DNA from 2 places in the Clostridium sp. JS66 genome. Region 1 is predicted to be linked to the other one. Evidence: a T-box and tRNA genes for the amino acid it is inferred to sense, from the RefSeq annotation. Region 1 holds a T-box; the other holds one or more tRNA genes.

Region 1 (8,138 bases):
TATAATATTGAAATACATTTTCATGTAAATCTAATACTTCTTTATATTCTTCTATAAACATTCTAAAGTCCTCCAAATTTCTGGTTTAATAAACCTACATTACTTATTATATAACAATATAAAAAATTTGAAAATAACTGAACAAAAGTGCTTTAGAACAATAATTACTTATTCTAAAGCACTTTTAAATCTACATTTTTTCTACAGTTTCAATTCCTATTAAATTTAATCCGTTCTTTAGTACTTGACAAGTAGCTTCTACTAATTTAATTCTTGCTATTTTTGTAGCTTCATCTTCTGCATTCATTATACTGTGAGCATTATAAAACTTATTGAAGCCTTTAGCTACATCAATTATATATCTTGTTACTATATAAGGTTCTAATTTATCTATAGCATATAATATAGATTTCTGGAAACCTTCAAGAATTTTTACAAGTTCAAATTCTTCTTTAGAATTTAATTTGCTGTAGTCAATATCTCCTCTAACTTCTCCTGTTCTTCTAAGAATACTCTTTCCTCTAGCATAACTGTATTGAACATATGGACCAGTTTCGCCATCAAAGCTTAAAATTTCCTTCCAATCGAATATTATATCTTTTTCTCTGTTGTTCTTTAAATAAGTAAATATTACTGCTCCTATGCCTATCTTCTTTGCAACTTCTTCTTTATTTTCCAAATTAGGATTCTTTTCATTTATAACTTCTAAAGTTTTTTCAACTGATTCATTTAATAAATCTTCAAGGAATATAACATCCCCTTTTCTCGTTGATAATTTTTTATCTGCAAATCTAACAAGTCCAAAAGCTACATGTTTACAATCATCAGCCCAATCATGCCCCATAAGTTTTAATGTAGTAAAAAATTGTTTAAAATGAAGAGATTGATCAGATCCTACTACATATATACTCTTATGGAAATCATAAGTTTTCTTTCTATACATTGCTGCTGCTAAATCTCGAGTTGCATAAATAGTTGCTCCATCTGCTTTTTTTATCATGCATGGAGGCATATTGTATTCATCAAGCATTACTACTTTAGCTCCATTACTTTCCACAAGCAATCCTTTTTTATCTATTTCATCAATTACAGCATCCATTTTATCATTATAAAAACTTTCTCCTGTATAATAATCAAATTTTATTCCAAGCATGTCATAAACAACCTTAAATTCCTTTAAGCTTAAATCCTTAAATCTCTGCCAAAGTTTAGTTTCTTCTTCGCATCCATCCTCTAAATTTTTAAAATGCAATCTTGCTTCATCTTCTAGAGATGGGTCCTTTTCAGCTTCTTCATGAAATTTAACATATATTCTTAGTAATTCTTTTATAGGTTCCTTTTCTAAAGTTTCCTCATTACACCATCTTTTATAAGCAGCTATAAGCTTTCCAAATTGAGTTCCCCAATCTCCTAAATGATTTATACCTATACAATTATATCCTTCAAAAGATAATATTCTATATAAAGCATTTCCTATAGATGTACTGCATAAATGTCCAACATGAAAAGGCTTTGCAATATTAGGTGAGGAATAATCTATAGTTATGTTCTTTCCACTTCCTATATCTGAAGAACCATATTTATCTCCATTTTCAAGAACTTTTTCTATAGTACTTTTTGTAAGGTCAATCTTATCAACAAAAAAATTCAAATAAGGTCCTAAGTTTTCAATTTTTTCAAAGTTATCTTTATTTATTTTTTCTTTTAATTCTTCTGCTATAGCATTCGGTGCTTTTCTCAAAGTCTTTGAAAGTTGAAAACATGGAAAAGCATAATCTCCCATATCTGATTTTGGTGGTATTTCTATTAATCTTTCCAATGTTTCTAAATCCAATTCCACATGCTCTTTTATTCTTTCTGCTACTAATTTTTTATAATTCATTTTAAAACCTCCAAAATATAATTTTTCAATAGTTTAGTTTATATCCACAAGCTTTATTTTCATAAAAATTATGGATTGATAAATTAGTTTAAATTATAAAAAACCCATCTCTTTTTAATAAAAGAGACGGGTCATATCCGCGGTACCACTCTAATTGATAGGTATCACTACCTTATCCACTTATACTTTAACGCAGTTAACGTCTTGTTTTTTCATTACGATTTTAAAACAAGCTTCTCAAAGACTCTCTTCCATTTTAGATATCAATACAGGCTTTCACCGTCCCTGCTCTCTTTAAAGGAACTCTAAAAGTACTCTTCTTTTCAATGAATTAATATATAATTTACAACTTATTATATTACTCATTGCAATTTCATGTCAATACCTAATCTACAATTTAAACATTTTTACACTTTCTGCTAATTCCTCAGATAATTTATTAAGCTTTTGTAAATCATCAGTAACACTTTGAAGTACTGCTGTCTGTTCTTCAGAAGATGCTGCTACTTCTTCAGTATTTGCTGCTGTATTTGTTGTAACATCTTGTATTTTATTTACACTTCCGTCTACTCTATCAATAGTTTCCTTTGAATTTGTAATCATGTCATTAACTTTTTCCAAGCTATTTTTTATTTCATCAAAGGATTTTAAAATTCTATATAAGGACTCTCCAACCACCTTTACTGTAGTTGATCCTTTTTCAGATTCCCTGCTGCCTTCTTCTATTGATAAAAGTGCCTTGTTAGTTTTTTCTTGAGTATCATTAATTAAATTTTTAATATTATTTGAAGATGTCATAGATTCTTCTGCTAACTTTCTTACTTCATCTGCAACAACCGCAAAACCTTTTCCTGCTTCCCCTGCTCTAGCAGCCTCTATAGAAGCATTAAGTGCTAATAAACTAGTCTGATCTGCTATTCCATCTATTATTTCTACAATGTTTCCTATTTCCTTTGAATTTTGTTGAAGTTCAGCTATTACATTTGATGAATAATTAACGCTATCTTTTACAGTGTTAATTTGTTTAAACATAGTATCCATTTTTTCTCTTCCATCTACTGCAAGCTTATTCACTTCTTCAGAAGCTTTTACCACATTAACAACCTGCTCTTTTATGCTTGTTATATTATCAACTACATTTTTCATAGCCTTTGATATTTCATCTGTAGCTGTAACTTGCTTTTCTGATCCATCTGCAACTTGTTGTATGGAAGTAGCTATTTCTTCTGATACCTGTGAAACCTGCTGTGAAGATGTTAAAATTGATTTTGTTGAACTTTCTACATTTTGTGATACATTAGTAATATTGGTAGTCATACTTCTAAGTTTTTCAATCATATTATTAAAACTATGTCCAAGCTTACCTATTTCATCTTCAGTTTTTACTTCTATATTCTTCGTAAGGTCACCTTGTGAAACATTTTCTGCTCCCTCCGCTAAATTATCTAAAGGTTTTAAATTCTTGCCTATTAATGACTTTAATAAGATTGAACCTATTATGAATGCAAGAAGAGATATTATTGTAAAGCTTAATATAACACTAACTAATGCTTCATGCTTATTTTGCAGTGAAATTCCCACATCCACAGCCTTTATTACTTTTCCATTAGTATCTTTTACAGGAACTATAACATCGTATACATCTATGCCTTTATATTTGTACACAGAACTATATGATTTACCATTTACTGCTTCCTTGCTTCCTTCATCTGTTAAGGCAATTCCCACTCTACTTTTATCACTATGTGCTAAAGCCTTTAAATTACTATCAAAGGTTAATGCAAATACAACATTTGATTTTTTCGCTAATTTAGTTACTAAATTTTCATCACTTACTTCTTTATTTAGTTTTTCAACTTCATTAGCAATAACACCTACTTGTACAATTCCTCCATTTTTTAAAGCTACACAACCATATTTATAGTAATTGTTATCTACTGAATTTGTACTTTTTCTTACAGCTTCAATAAGCTCAGTTTTTTGCCCTTTGAGAACTGGTTGTACAGGATGATCTTCTGGATATTTATATCCAATATTAGCTGGAAGATTCGAATAAATTATTACCCCCTGAGGATCAGATATGTCTATTTCCTGAACTTGAATATTATCTGCTATTTGCTTTAAATATTCATTTGATGTAGTTGGATTTTGTCCAACTAAATAAGCTGTAGTTTTAATTTTTTCTCCCAAAAGATTATCTGAATTTTTAAGCACTGAATTATTAGTTTGAATTTCTGAAACCACTTCATCTACAAAATTGTTTCCATCTGTTTTTATTTGTGCATCTAATCTTTTGCTAATTATGCTGTAAGACACAATTGCAAGCACTACTGTAACTAAAAATACCACTAATATAGAGTTTAGCGTTACTTTAAATTTTAGAGTTTTTGTATTACTTTTCATCAAGTTGTCCCCCCATTATGTATTTTAAATAAAATAATTTTAATTAAATGTTTAGAATTATTTTACTAGCCACTTAAATTTTACATTAAATATCAATAAACTTCAACATCTTTTAATATTTAATCATAATTTACCATAAGCTACATCTTTGTGCTTATTAATACCTTCTTGTAACCCCTTATAAAATCACAAATTTCGAACTTTAAAACATGTTTTCCATCTAAAGTTATCATTAATCTATATGTGAAAAAGATCACTATCAAGACTTATTGACTTTAGTAAAGTGATACATCCTTAACGTACTTACTTTTATACTCTTCATACACTTCTTTCCAAAATATACCTGACTTAGTTAAAATAATACTGTTATTTTTCTCATTTACTAATACATCAAATTGAATTCCATCATAAAAAATGAATTTTGATTTCATATATTGTACTTGATTTTTTACTCTAGTATAAAATTCATTTTCTTCATTAGTTATAATCAAATAATCCTCGTTAATTATATTTTTTACTATTACTCTAAATTGCTTCTTATCTATTTTTATAGTACGTAGTTGGTTTAAATTATCCTTCGTAATATATTCCTCCTCATATAGTTTTCTAATTTTAATTACACTATATTTTTTCTTTTTATAAGAAAAATATTCATCCATCTATTGTATTTTATATAAAAGAGTACTGTGAAAAGGAACATCCCCTGTAAATAAATTTATATAAAAGTAACTATATCTAAGTTTTATAACCTAGATATAGTCATTTAGATTCTAAATATTTTTTTACTAACGTTTTGCAAATTTTTTTCTAAAGAATATTTTTAAATCATTCAAATATGTGTATACCACTGGCACAAATAATAGTGTCAATAATGTAGATGTAATTAATCCTCCAATAATTGCAAAAGCCATAGGTGCACGTTGTTCTGATCCTGCACCAGAAGCTATTGCTGTAGGAATCATACCAAAAATCATTGCTAAAGAAGTCATAATAATTGGTCTTAAACGTGTATGTCCAGCATTTATTAAAGCTTCTTTTAAATTCATTCCTTTATTATAATTTTGTTTTGCAAAGTCAATAAGTAAAATTGCATTTTTAGTAACTAATCCCATCAGCATGATAACACCTATTGCAGACATCATATCTAATTCTTTATTGCCAACAAGTAAACCTAAAATTGCACCGATAAGAGCTAGTGGCAGAGAAAGCAAAATAGCAAGTGGATCTACAAAACTTTCAAACTGAGCTGCAATTACAAGGAATATAAATAGAACTCCCATAAGAAGTGCTTGAGCTAAACCTCCCATGCTTTCTGCCATTTGGTCTTGACTTCCTCCAGCACTTAACTTTATATCCTTGGGCGTAGGTGCTTCACTTTTCAGTTTATTACTAAATGCCTTAGTAAAATCACTTTGTGCTACTTGAGCATAATTTGCGCTTAATTGAATTTCTCTTTCTTTATCATATCTATTTATAGTAGATGAAGATGTAGAGAATACCTTTCTAGTTACTTGATCTATAGGAATCATTTTATTACTTGTACTGGTCACATAAATTCCTTGTAAACTATCAAAATCCTTTCTATCATTCTTTTCAAGCTGCATACGAACATCATATCTATCCTTTTCAGTTTCATACTGACTTACTACAGTTCCATTAAATAAAGTATTCAATGTACTAGAAACTGTACTTGGATTTACTCCTAAATCTTGAGCTTTATCTCTATCCACTTCAAGCTTCACTTCTGGTTTTCCAGATGTATAAGTAATACCTACATCTACTGCTCCAGGGGTATTTTTCATTACTTTTTCAACCTTTAAAGCATATTTTTGCAGTTTTTGAAAATCTTGACCTTGAACATGATATTGAACTGACTTACCTGAGCCTGTAGAACCACCAGCTGAATTAATTGATAAATTGATTCCTGGAATATTAACTAAATCCTGTCGCATCTTTACTATAATTTCATCAATACTATCTTTTCTATCTTTCTTATCTGAAATTTTTACATTAAGTTTAATTTTATTTGATTGAACTGTAGAAGATATATATTGTACAGTTTTGTTCTTCTTAATAACAGCTTCCATATCTTTATCAATCTTTGAAGCATTATCCAGGGTGGAACTTGCATCCAAATCTGCTGTTATTGCTATTTGTCCATTATCCGTTGCAGCAACAAAGCCTGTCTTCAATTGTGTAGCTAAAAGCAAACTTACTACTAATAACCCTATTGGTATCATTAAAGTTACAATTCTATGATCTAGTGCCCACTTTAACAATTTAGAATAAGCTTTAGATAAGTTATCAAAAGAATTATTAAATCTTTCTAAAAATTTTCCTATTATAGGAACTTCCTTTTCTTTACTGCTTAAACTCTTTGCAGAAAGCATTGGTACCAAGGTAAAAGCTACAAATAGTGAAACCAAAACACTGGCAGCAACGGTCAGTCCAAATTGTACAAGGAACTTTCCTACCATACCATTAATCATAGCAATAGGAAGAAATACCGCTACTATGGCAAGAGTAGTGGCTATAACTGCAAGTCCTATTTCTGAAGTTCCATCCTTTGCTGCTTGAATTGGACTTTTACCCATATTAAGATGTCTCACGATATTTTCAATAACAACTATAGCATCATCAATAAGTAATCCAACAGCAAGGGATAAAGCCATTAATGATACTGTATTAAGTGTAAAGTTCATAAATTTCATTACTGCAAAAGTAGCAATAATTGATACAGGTATGGAAACTGCACTAATTGCAGTACTGGCAATATTCTTAAGAAATATAAAGACTACAATTACCGCAAGTATACATCCTTCTATCATTGTTTGCTGAACATCTTTAACTGAATCAATTATAGATGTTGAATTATCGGCTACAAGGTTAATTTTAACCCCTGATGGCAAGCTTTTTTTTATGCTTTCAATTTCTTTTTTAACATCCTTAGCCACTTGTACTGTATTTGAATTAGATTGTTTGACAATATCAATACCAATTGCTTCCTTACCATTATAAAAAGATAAACTACTTTTTTCTTTACTCCCATCCTCAACTGTTGCAATATCTCCAAGTTTAATTTCACTACCATTACGTTTGGTAATTAAAACATTAAGAAAATCATCTACCTTCTTTATAGAAGAATCAGTTTTTAAGCTTATTTGCATATCTCCACCAGAAACTTTACCACTGGATAAATTAATATTATCAGCACCTAAACCATTAGTAAGTTCTGAAACTGTAATATTTAAGGAATTCATTTTTTCTTTATTTAGTTTTATGTGAACTTCTTTTTCCTCTTGACCAGATGTATTGACGGCTCCAACACCATTTATGGTTTGTAATTTTTTCACAATGTTATCATCTACTATCTCTGATAACTCTTTATTAGGCATTGAGCTAGTTACAGCAAAGGAAAAAATAGCTGATGCACTGGCATCATATTTGGAAATTACAGGGTCATCAATATCTCTTGGCAGGCTGCTTCTAATATTAGATAACTTATCTTTCACCTCTTGCATTGCTTCAGATGAAGGCTTTTCTAGTTCAAATGAAACACTAGTATTTGAAGATCCCTCTGTTATAGTTGAGGTAACATGCTTCACTCCGGATATTTGGCTTACTGCATCTTCTACTTTTTTTGTTATCTTTGACTCAATTTGATCTGGATCTGCTCCACTTTGGGTTATCCTAACAGATACCGTTGGCATATCAACATCTGGAAGCTGATCCATTGGTAAGTTTATATAACTAATGGCACCTAAAGCCAATAAAGCAATAATAATTACAGTGATAAATACAGGTCTTTTTAAACTAACATCTGATAAAAACATAATTAAACTTCAACTCCTAT
Region 2 (8,138 bases), 2.8 Mb from region 1:
AATATAGTAATAGTCTTTCTATAAGACCAATTACAGCTTTTACACCTTCTTTTGAACGCATCTTAATATGTGCAAATTCTTCTTTCTTTTTTATTAAAGCAGGTACTAAAAGTACTGGTACAAAAAATCCTTGATTAACTAAAGGTATCAAAGTATAAATTAAATATCTAAGATAACTACTTTGTGGCTCATAAAGTATACGTTCAGCATAAGAAAAGTTTAAAACAGCTTGTTTGGATTGGTATGGAACCATACCATTTCCCTGAAGAACGCTTATTTGAGCACCAGCATTTATAGTACCTAAAACCTCACTAGCATATCCTGAAATACTGGCTTCTTTAGGAAGACTAGTTCCATCTATTAGTATTAGAGCACTAGGTGACTTTGCCAAACTTACATCTTTTTCAAAATGCTTAGGTATTATTATACCTCCATTTACTCTACGATCTTTTATTGCTTTTTCAAGTTCAGTATCTGAATCTGCATAATAATTAACATTTAAACCTGGATTAATTTTAAGCTGTTGTACAACAGTTCTTGACAAATTTGAGTTATCTTTATCAACTACACCAAAGGGAATATTATCTATATAAGGGTTAGACATAGCATAACCAAAAATAAGTGTTGCTACAATAGTAAGTATAATAGTCTTAAGTAAGGGGCTTCTTTCTTCTTTTAATATTTTAAAAAAACTCTTCATCATATTATCACCTCTGCATCTTGACTATTAATGATACTATTTTTCTCGTTTATTTTAATATTTTTAAGTTTTTTAGCCTCTTTCATTTTATATAAAAGGAATGTAGTAACCCACATGAAAATCATAAATTTAGTAAGCCAGAATATATTAGATAAGTTATCTTGAAAATCTCCCCCAATAAGTGATAAATCTCTTAGAGGTATGGCATAGTAGTAAAATGGAATATACTTAGCTATCATAGGAATAATAGCAGGCATAGCTACAGTTGGAAATGTGTATCCAACCAAAAATAGAGTTATAGCTATTGGACCTGTTAAACCCAGTGCATCTATCTGGTTTCCATTAAACAAAATACTTAAAAGTACTCCCACAAATGTCATTCCTATACAAAAGAGAATAGTTAACATAATTCCTGCTCCAACAGAACCCCTATAAGGCAAGCCAAAATATTTGCAATAAATTGCATATACAATAAAAACTGAAATTGATGCTAGAAGTCCAACCATAATACCTTTAATCCATATTTTTTTATAGCTATTACCTTTGTTTATTAATAAAATTACAACTATAATCATCCCAACTTGAATCGTATTAATTGCGAATCCTGGAATGAAAAAATTAAACATATTTTCAGTAGGATTTCCTATAACTCTGGAATTATAACGTATTGGATTGATATAATTTGCAGCTACTTCTGGCATTAATCCAAGTTTTCCCTCTGCTACACCTATTAAATATGCTGATTTAATGGTACCAAGAATCTGTGCAACCCTTGTTCTACTAGAAGAAGTCATAGCCATTTGTGCCCCATCATAAACAACCATAATTTTTGGATTGTTACCATCAGTTAAATCCTTTGAAAAGTGTTCAGGAATAATAAATCCTATAGCTACTTTTCCTTTATCTATTAAATCTTTAACATCATTATCAATCTGACTATATGCAACTACATTAAATTTTGAATTTGTCTTTATTTCCCTAACAAAAGCTTGAGTTGATAAAGAGTTATCATGATCTACAATAACAGTTGGAATTTTGCTAAGTGAATGAGCACTAAATTCAAGTGCTAAAACAATAGCCCCTCCAATACCAAGTATAAGAAACATTAAAATAGGAATTATCATGTACTTAAATCTTAATATTTTTTCTTTCATGATAATCATCACTTCTTTCCAAAATCAACAAAGGCTGTCATTCCTGCATGAAGTGGTTTATTCACATCAGTTAATTCAACTTTAACTCCATAGGATAATATATCAAATTCCCCATTATCATTTGTTGCCCTTTTAACTGCAAAATCAGCATCCTTATTGATTCTAACTATTTTACCTTTAAATTGTTGATTAGGGTAACTAGAAAGTTTTACAGACACTTCTCCATTTAACTTAACTTTTGAAAGATCTGTTTCTTTTACATTACACTCAATCCAAGGTGCAGTTGTATTTGTCATTACTAGAAGAGGCATTCCTGTAGATACTAATTCACCAACCTCTACATTTAACTGATTTACAATTCCATCTGCTGGTGCTGTGATTGTTGTATCAGCAATATAAGTTTGTACTTCACTTTGTCCACCTTCAGCTTGTTTAATCTGGGCTTGATATCCCTGTATTGTTGCATCTGCTTGACTTACTTGTGCTTGTAATGCTGCTATATCTTCAGTCCTTGCTCCATCTTTAGCAACATCATATTGCTTTTCATACACATCCATAGCTGTTTTAGCTTTATCTAAATCTTCTTTAGCTGCGTAACCTTTACTATATAATCCGTTTACTCTATCATACGTAGATTTCGATAAATCATATTGAGACTTAGCTTGAGCAATTTCCTCTGGTCTTGCTCCATTTTGAGCCTTCTGAAGTTGTGCTTGTGCTGCTGATTTTGCTGCTTCTGCTGCTTTCATTTGTCCCGTAGCTGCATCAATTTGAGCTTTTGATTGAGCTTCCTTTGCAACTAGAGTACTATTATCTATAGTTATTAAAACCTGTCCATTTTTTATGCTGTCACCTTCAGCTATCTTTATAGCTGTTATTTTTCCTGCAACTTTTGAATTTATATTTACTTCTTTAGTTTCTATGTTTCCTTGAACAATTAAGTGGTCGCTTTGCTGTTTTACTATTTTATCCCCCGTTAAAACAACATTCTTACTACATCCTGAAAACAAACCTGTTGTAATTGTTAGAGCTAATACTAATGCAATCTTTTTTCTTTTCATATAAATCCTCCTAAACCAACTAATATATTTACTTATAAGAACCTGTTAGTTAAACGTTGTCTAATTTTTACAAGTGACTCATGTAGAATGTGCATCTCTTCTTCTGGTAAAACACCTAATAAAGAAGCTATAATATTTTCTTTATCTGGCAATATCTCAGCTAAAATTTTCTTTCCCTCTTCTGTTATACTAATCTTTGTATACCTCCTATCATTTTCATCTTCCTGTCGTATAACAATTCCTTTTAATGTCATTCTATCAATTAAAGTTGTTACACTAGGTTTCTTTACTCCTAATTTCTTACTAAGAGTAGATGAGGTACTTCCTTCATCACCACATAAATATAAGTAATATAGAACCTTGAATTGTGCCTGTGTTAATTCAAACTTTTTATAGCCTTCTTCACCAATTTTATTTATTAATTCTGATATTTTAACAATCTCGTCAGTTACCTCAAAAGTTAACTTCATTGGATCAATCTTAATTAAATCGGTATCTTTCTTATTCATAAACAACACTCCTAAAATGTTTTTTCATATTATTTTTCTAACATTATTAATTTAATATACTGATAATCATATAAACATTGGTTATCACAACTAATAGTTAGATTAACTAACTATTAGTTATACTAACTATTATACACATTATTATATTAGTTGCAATATCAATAATTGGAAATTAATATTAATAATTTGTAACTTTCAATTTTAATTCTCCAAAATAAAAAATATATAGTTCAAAGATATAATGCAGTATTTATGCTCAAAGTAGTTGAACTAGGAAGGTTAGCATATTGCTATTACTTAAGTGTGGAAGGTAAGATGAGTATTTAAAAATTAACGACAATCTATGCCAATTTTAATTAAAGCATAAATATTTAAAGACAACAAAAAGTCTTGTAACCATTATGATTACAAGACTTTACATTTGGTGCGCCCGAGAGGAATCGAACCCCCGGCACGCGGTTTAGGAAACCGCTGCTCTATCCTACTGAGCTACGAGCGCATATAAATATATTACTTTATTATTTTATTACAATCTATTATAAAAGTCAATTTTCTGAAAGTACAAAAGTTAATTTTCTTATATAGCCTAATTATTTTTTAATATTTTGTGTTAAATTTGACATTTTACAAATAATAAATGATAATTTAAATTAAGAATTTTACAAATAGAAGGAGTACAGTTTTATGATTAAGTACTATAATAGAAAATCAAAAAAATATGAAATTGAACAAGTTGCTGGAGATACTTATCTTAACTGGATTTATTCATCTCCTATAGGAATGACACTTTTAGAATTGCTGTTTAAGAAAAAAATCTTTTCTAAATTATATGGCAACTTTTGCGATAGAAAAGCTAGTAAAAAAAAGATTATTCCTTTTGTTAAAGATCTTAATATAGATATGTCCTGCTGTGAAAAAAAAATAAATGATTTTGAATCTTTTAATGATTTCTTTACAAGAAAATTAACACCATCATCAAGGCCTATAGATCCAAATAATGATTCCGTAGTATCTCCTGGTGATGGTAAACTTCTAGTTTATGAAAAAATTGATTTAAATAATGTATTAAATATAAAAGGATATTCTTACAGCTTATATGATCTTATAAAGAACAAAGAAACTGCTGATATTTTTAAAGGAGGTACTTGTATAATTTTAAGGCTATGTCCTACAGACTATCACAGATTTCACTTTGTAGATAATGGTATTTGCTCTTCTACTAATAAAATTAAAGGTGATTACTATTCTGTAAATCCTATAGCTTTAAAAAAAATACCTGATTTGTTTTTTCGAAATAAAAGAGAATGGTGCACTTTTCATTCAGAAAATTTTGGTAAAATATTACACATAGAGGTTGGTGCAACTTGTGTTGGATCAATATTACAAACATATACTCCTAACAAAAGTGTAAAAAAAGGTGATGAAAAGGGATATTTTAAGTTTGGTGGTTCTACTACAATATTGTTTATTGAAAAAGGTAAAATTGTAATTGATAATGAATTAATTGAACAGACTAATAAGGGATATGAAACACAAGTATTTATGGGTGAAAAAATAGGAAAGAAAATTTAATTCTTTCCCATTTTTTGAATCTTATTTAATACACTTTTTAATCTTATAATTTCTAACTGAACTCTCTCAAAAGTCTTTTTCGCATTATTTAAATCATTATTTTTAGCCATCTTCTCAAGCTCATCAACTAAAGCAAATACAGACTTAGCTCCTAAGCTTCGTAATGCTTGCTTTAAATTATTAGATTTTACTTGAAGTTCGCTAGAATCGCTTTTTTCTATAGCCTCTCTTATATCCCTCACTTGTTCAGGATAAGCTTGGAAAAACACTTCAATTAATTCTTTAAAAAGCTTTTCCTCTCCTCCTGTAATATCAATAACTTGATCTAAATCTAAAATTGCTTGTTCACCATAATTAATTTTATTGCTTTTTATCATTTGTTCAGCTTTTGAATACACCCCAGTTATATCTTCCAAATTACATATACATTCATTAGCACCAACTTCTAAAAATCTTTCCTTGATATCTTCCCCTGAATCTTTGTTTATAACTATTATAGGTAAATGAGCTTTTATGTTTTCTTCATGTTCTTTGTTTCGAATTTGTTTAATTAATTCAACTACATCCATTTCATTATTTTCAACATTAGTAATAAACATATTAATTTTATTATTTTCTAATATATTAAAAATTTCTTTTTTAGTAGACCCATAAAAAATATTACACTTTCTTTTTTCAACTAAATTACTAATGAACTTGTTGTTGTTCATATTTCTCTCTGATGATATAAGTACATTTACCTTATTTTTATAATTTTTGTTTATATTATTTTTTACATTATCAAAAAACTTATAATCACAATGGTTATTTACTGATTCATTTCTATCTTCTATGTTCAACGCATTTTTAATCACATCACATAATTCTGATTGCTTTATAGGTTTAACTAAATAATTAAATAACCCCATTTGTTTGCACTTACTTTTACTTTTATTTAATTCCATACTTGAAAGCATCATAATTATTGGATTAGTAATATTCATTTCCTTCTTTAGCTTACTTGCTAATGTAAAACCATTCATGCCTGGCATAAGTTCATCTATTATAATAACATCAAAATGCTTGTTAAGTTTTGCATATTCCCTAACAACACTAAGTCCTTCTTCTGCATTAGCTACAAATCTTACTCCCATTTCTAAATCATTAAGCATGTTATAAACGATGGTCCTATTAGTCTTATTATCATCAACTAAGAGCACATTTAAATCTTTTAAGTAATTATACTTAATTATTTCTTGTTTATACTGCTGTAATTTAAAATCTAAAGTAAAATAGAAGCTAGTTCCCTTTTTATATTTACTCTCAAACCATATGTCTCCATCCATTAATTCTATCAACTGTTTTGATAAAATTAATCCTAATCCATTCCCTGCGTATTTTTTTAATTTACAATTACCTACTCCATTAAAATACTTATTTAACTTGTTTATATTCTCTTCGGTCATACCAATACCTGTATCAATAACAGAAATTTTTAAACTAATTCTATCTAATTTATCTGTTACCTTTTCTACATATACTGCAACCTCTCCCTTTTCAGTAAACTTTATTGCATTCCCAACTATATTTATAATGATTTGTTTAAGCTTGAAATAATCTCCTATTAAGTTTTCATCTACATCTGAATGTATATATATCATGAGTTCCAAATTCTTTTCATGAGCACGTATAGCCAAAGCATCCAAAGTTTCATATATTATATCTTTAATATTAAATTCAAACTCTTCAAGCATTACCTTACCAGATTCTATCTTAGAAAAGCCTAACATATTATCTACTATCTTAACAAGTGACTCTGATGATTTTTTAATAATACTCATATACTCATTTTGTTCTTCATTTAAACTAGTATTAAACAACATTACATCTGTCATATCTATTATAGAATTCAGTGGATTCTTTATCTCATTACTCACATTAGCTAAAAATTCACTTTTAGCTAACTTTGCAGACTCCACTTCTAGCTTGAATTTTTTCAACTCTTCTTCTAATTCTTTTATTTTTGTAATATCTTTTGCTACAATTATAGCACCAGAAACATTACCATTTTCATCATACAATGAGTTATATATGAACTTAACCCAAAGATAATGACCATTTTGCTTTCTAAATCTTAGCTCTTGTCCAGTGCTACTTTTATCTATAAATCCTCTATTAAAAGAACTCATAGTTTTATCCAAATCTTCAGGATGAATATTACTAAATATATACTTTCCTATTAGGTCTTTTAAATTATACCCCAGTATTGGCTTAACTGAAGGACCTACATATTGTATTTTACCATTAATATCTATTTTACATATTAAATCTTTCATACTTTCGGTAATTTCTCTTAAACTTTTTTCACTATTTTCAAGTTCTTCTGATACTTTTTTTGAGTTAGTAATATCATCTAATATAACTATAGTACCTATGAAATTATCGTTTACTCTTATCTTTTTAAGCTTTACTTTAAAAAATAAATTATCATTATATGACTTATACTCTTTTATAAAACTAATTTCAGAATAGTTTCCAGAACAAAAATATTTTAATTCATCTTCTATCCATGAGAACTTTTTCTTTTCATTTAAATTATCAACCTTCACATTAAAGTCTATAACTTTGAATAATTCAGTAGCTGTATCATTTACATTACTTATTACATTTTGATCATCTAAAATAATAACTGGATTAGGGATACTTTGAAATATAGATAAGTATTTATTCTTTTCATCGATGAACTTTAAATTCCACTTCTTAACCTTTGCTGTTTCAATAAATTTCTTCATAGTTATCTCCTAAATCTAACAAAAAATTTATCACGTTAAATTAATAAAAAATTAAAACTTTCTTAACTTTTATATTAATTTTATGATTTATAACCAATAATGTCAATATATACATTTGAAGTACATGCCAAAATAAAAAATCCATAAAACTAATGTTTTACAGATTTTTAATTCTATAAGCAATTAGTAGCTCATATTAATATACTTTATTCCATTCTATATTTAGTAATGAAATCACATTACAGTTATTATGTTACATTTTAATTTACAAGTGCAAGCATCTGATTTTTAAAAAGAAGATTAACCAATGCAATAACACGTCCTACGCCAAGTACTGCCACTAAAGTTCCTATACCAATTCCAATAACATT

What was found. The T-box of region 1 lies ahead of argS (arginine--tRNA ligase). A T-box ahead of a tRNA ligase gene usually reads a tRNA of that ligase, here a tRNA-Arg.
Region 2: it has a tRNA-Arg gene. The T-box ahead of argS (arginine--tRNA ligase) is inferred to sense a tRNA for this amino acid. The anticodon was not compared.

The regions. Positions count from the first base shown of each region.
Region 1 covers NZ_CP131467.1:3,499,107-3,507,244, forward strand. Annotated here, with positions in the region: gene Q6H37_RS16180 (ribonuclease H-like domain-containing protein) at 1-61, opposite strand, end outside; gene argS (arginine--tRNA ligase) at 191-1,882, opposite strand; T-box leader at 2,002-2,218, opposite strand; gene Q6H37_RS16190 (methyl-accepting chemotaxis protein) at 2,273-4,285, opposite strand; gene Q6H37_RS16195 (hypothetical protein) at 4,561-4,944, opposite strand; gene Q6H37_RS16200 (efflux RND transporter permease subunit) at 5,071-8,118, opposite strand; gene Q6H37_RS16205 (efflux RND transporter periplasmic adaptor subunit) at 8,135-8,138, opposite strand, start outside.
Region 2 covers NZ_CP131467.1:24,673-32,810, reverse strand. Annotated here, with positions in the region: gene Q6H37_RS00155 (ABC transporter permease) at 1-700, opposite strand, end outside; gene Q6H37_RS00150 (ABC transporter permease) at 700-1,854, opposite strand; gene Q6H37_RS00145 (HlyD family secretion protein) at 1,863-2,915, opposite strand; gene Q6H37_RS00140 (MarR family transcriptional regulator) at 2,948-3,424, opposite strand; tRNA gene Q6H37_RS00135 (tRNA-Arg) at 3,847-3,923, opposite strand; gene Q6H37_RS00130 (phosphatidylserine decarboxylase) at 4,109-4,996, shown strand; gene Q6H37_RS00125 (PAS domain S-box protein) at 4,993-7,767, opposite strand; gene Q6H37_RS00120 (DUF6198 family protein) at 8,028-8,138, opposite strand, start outside.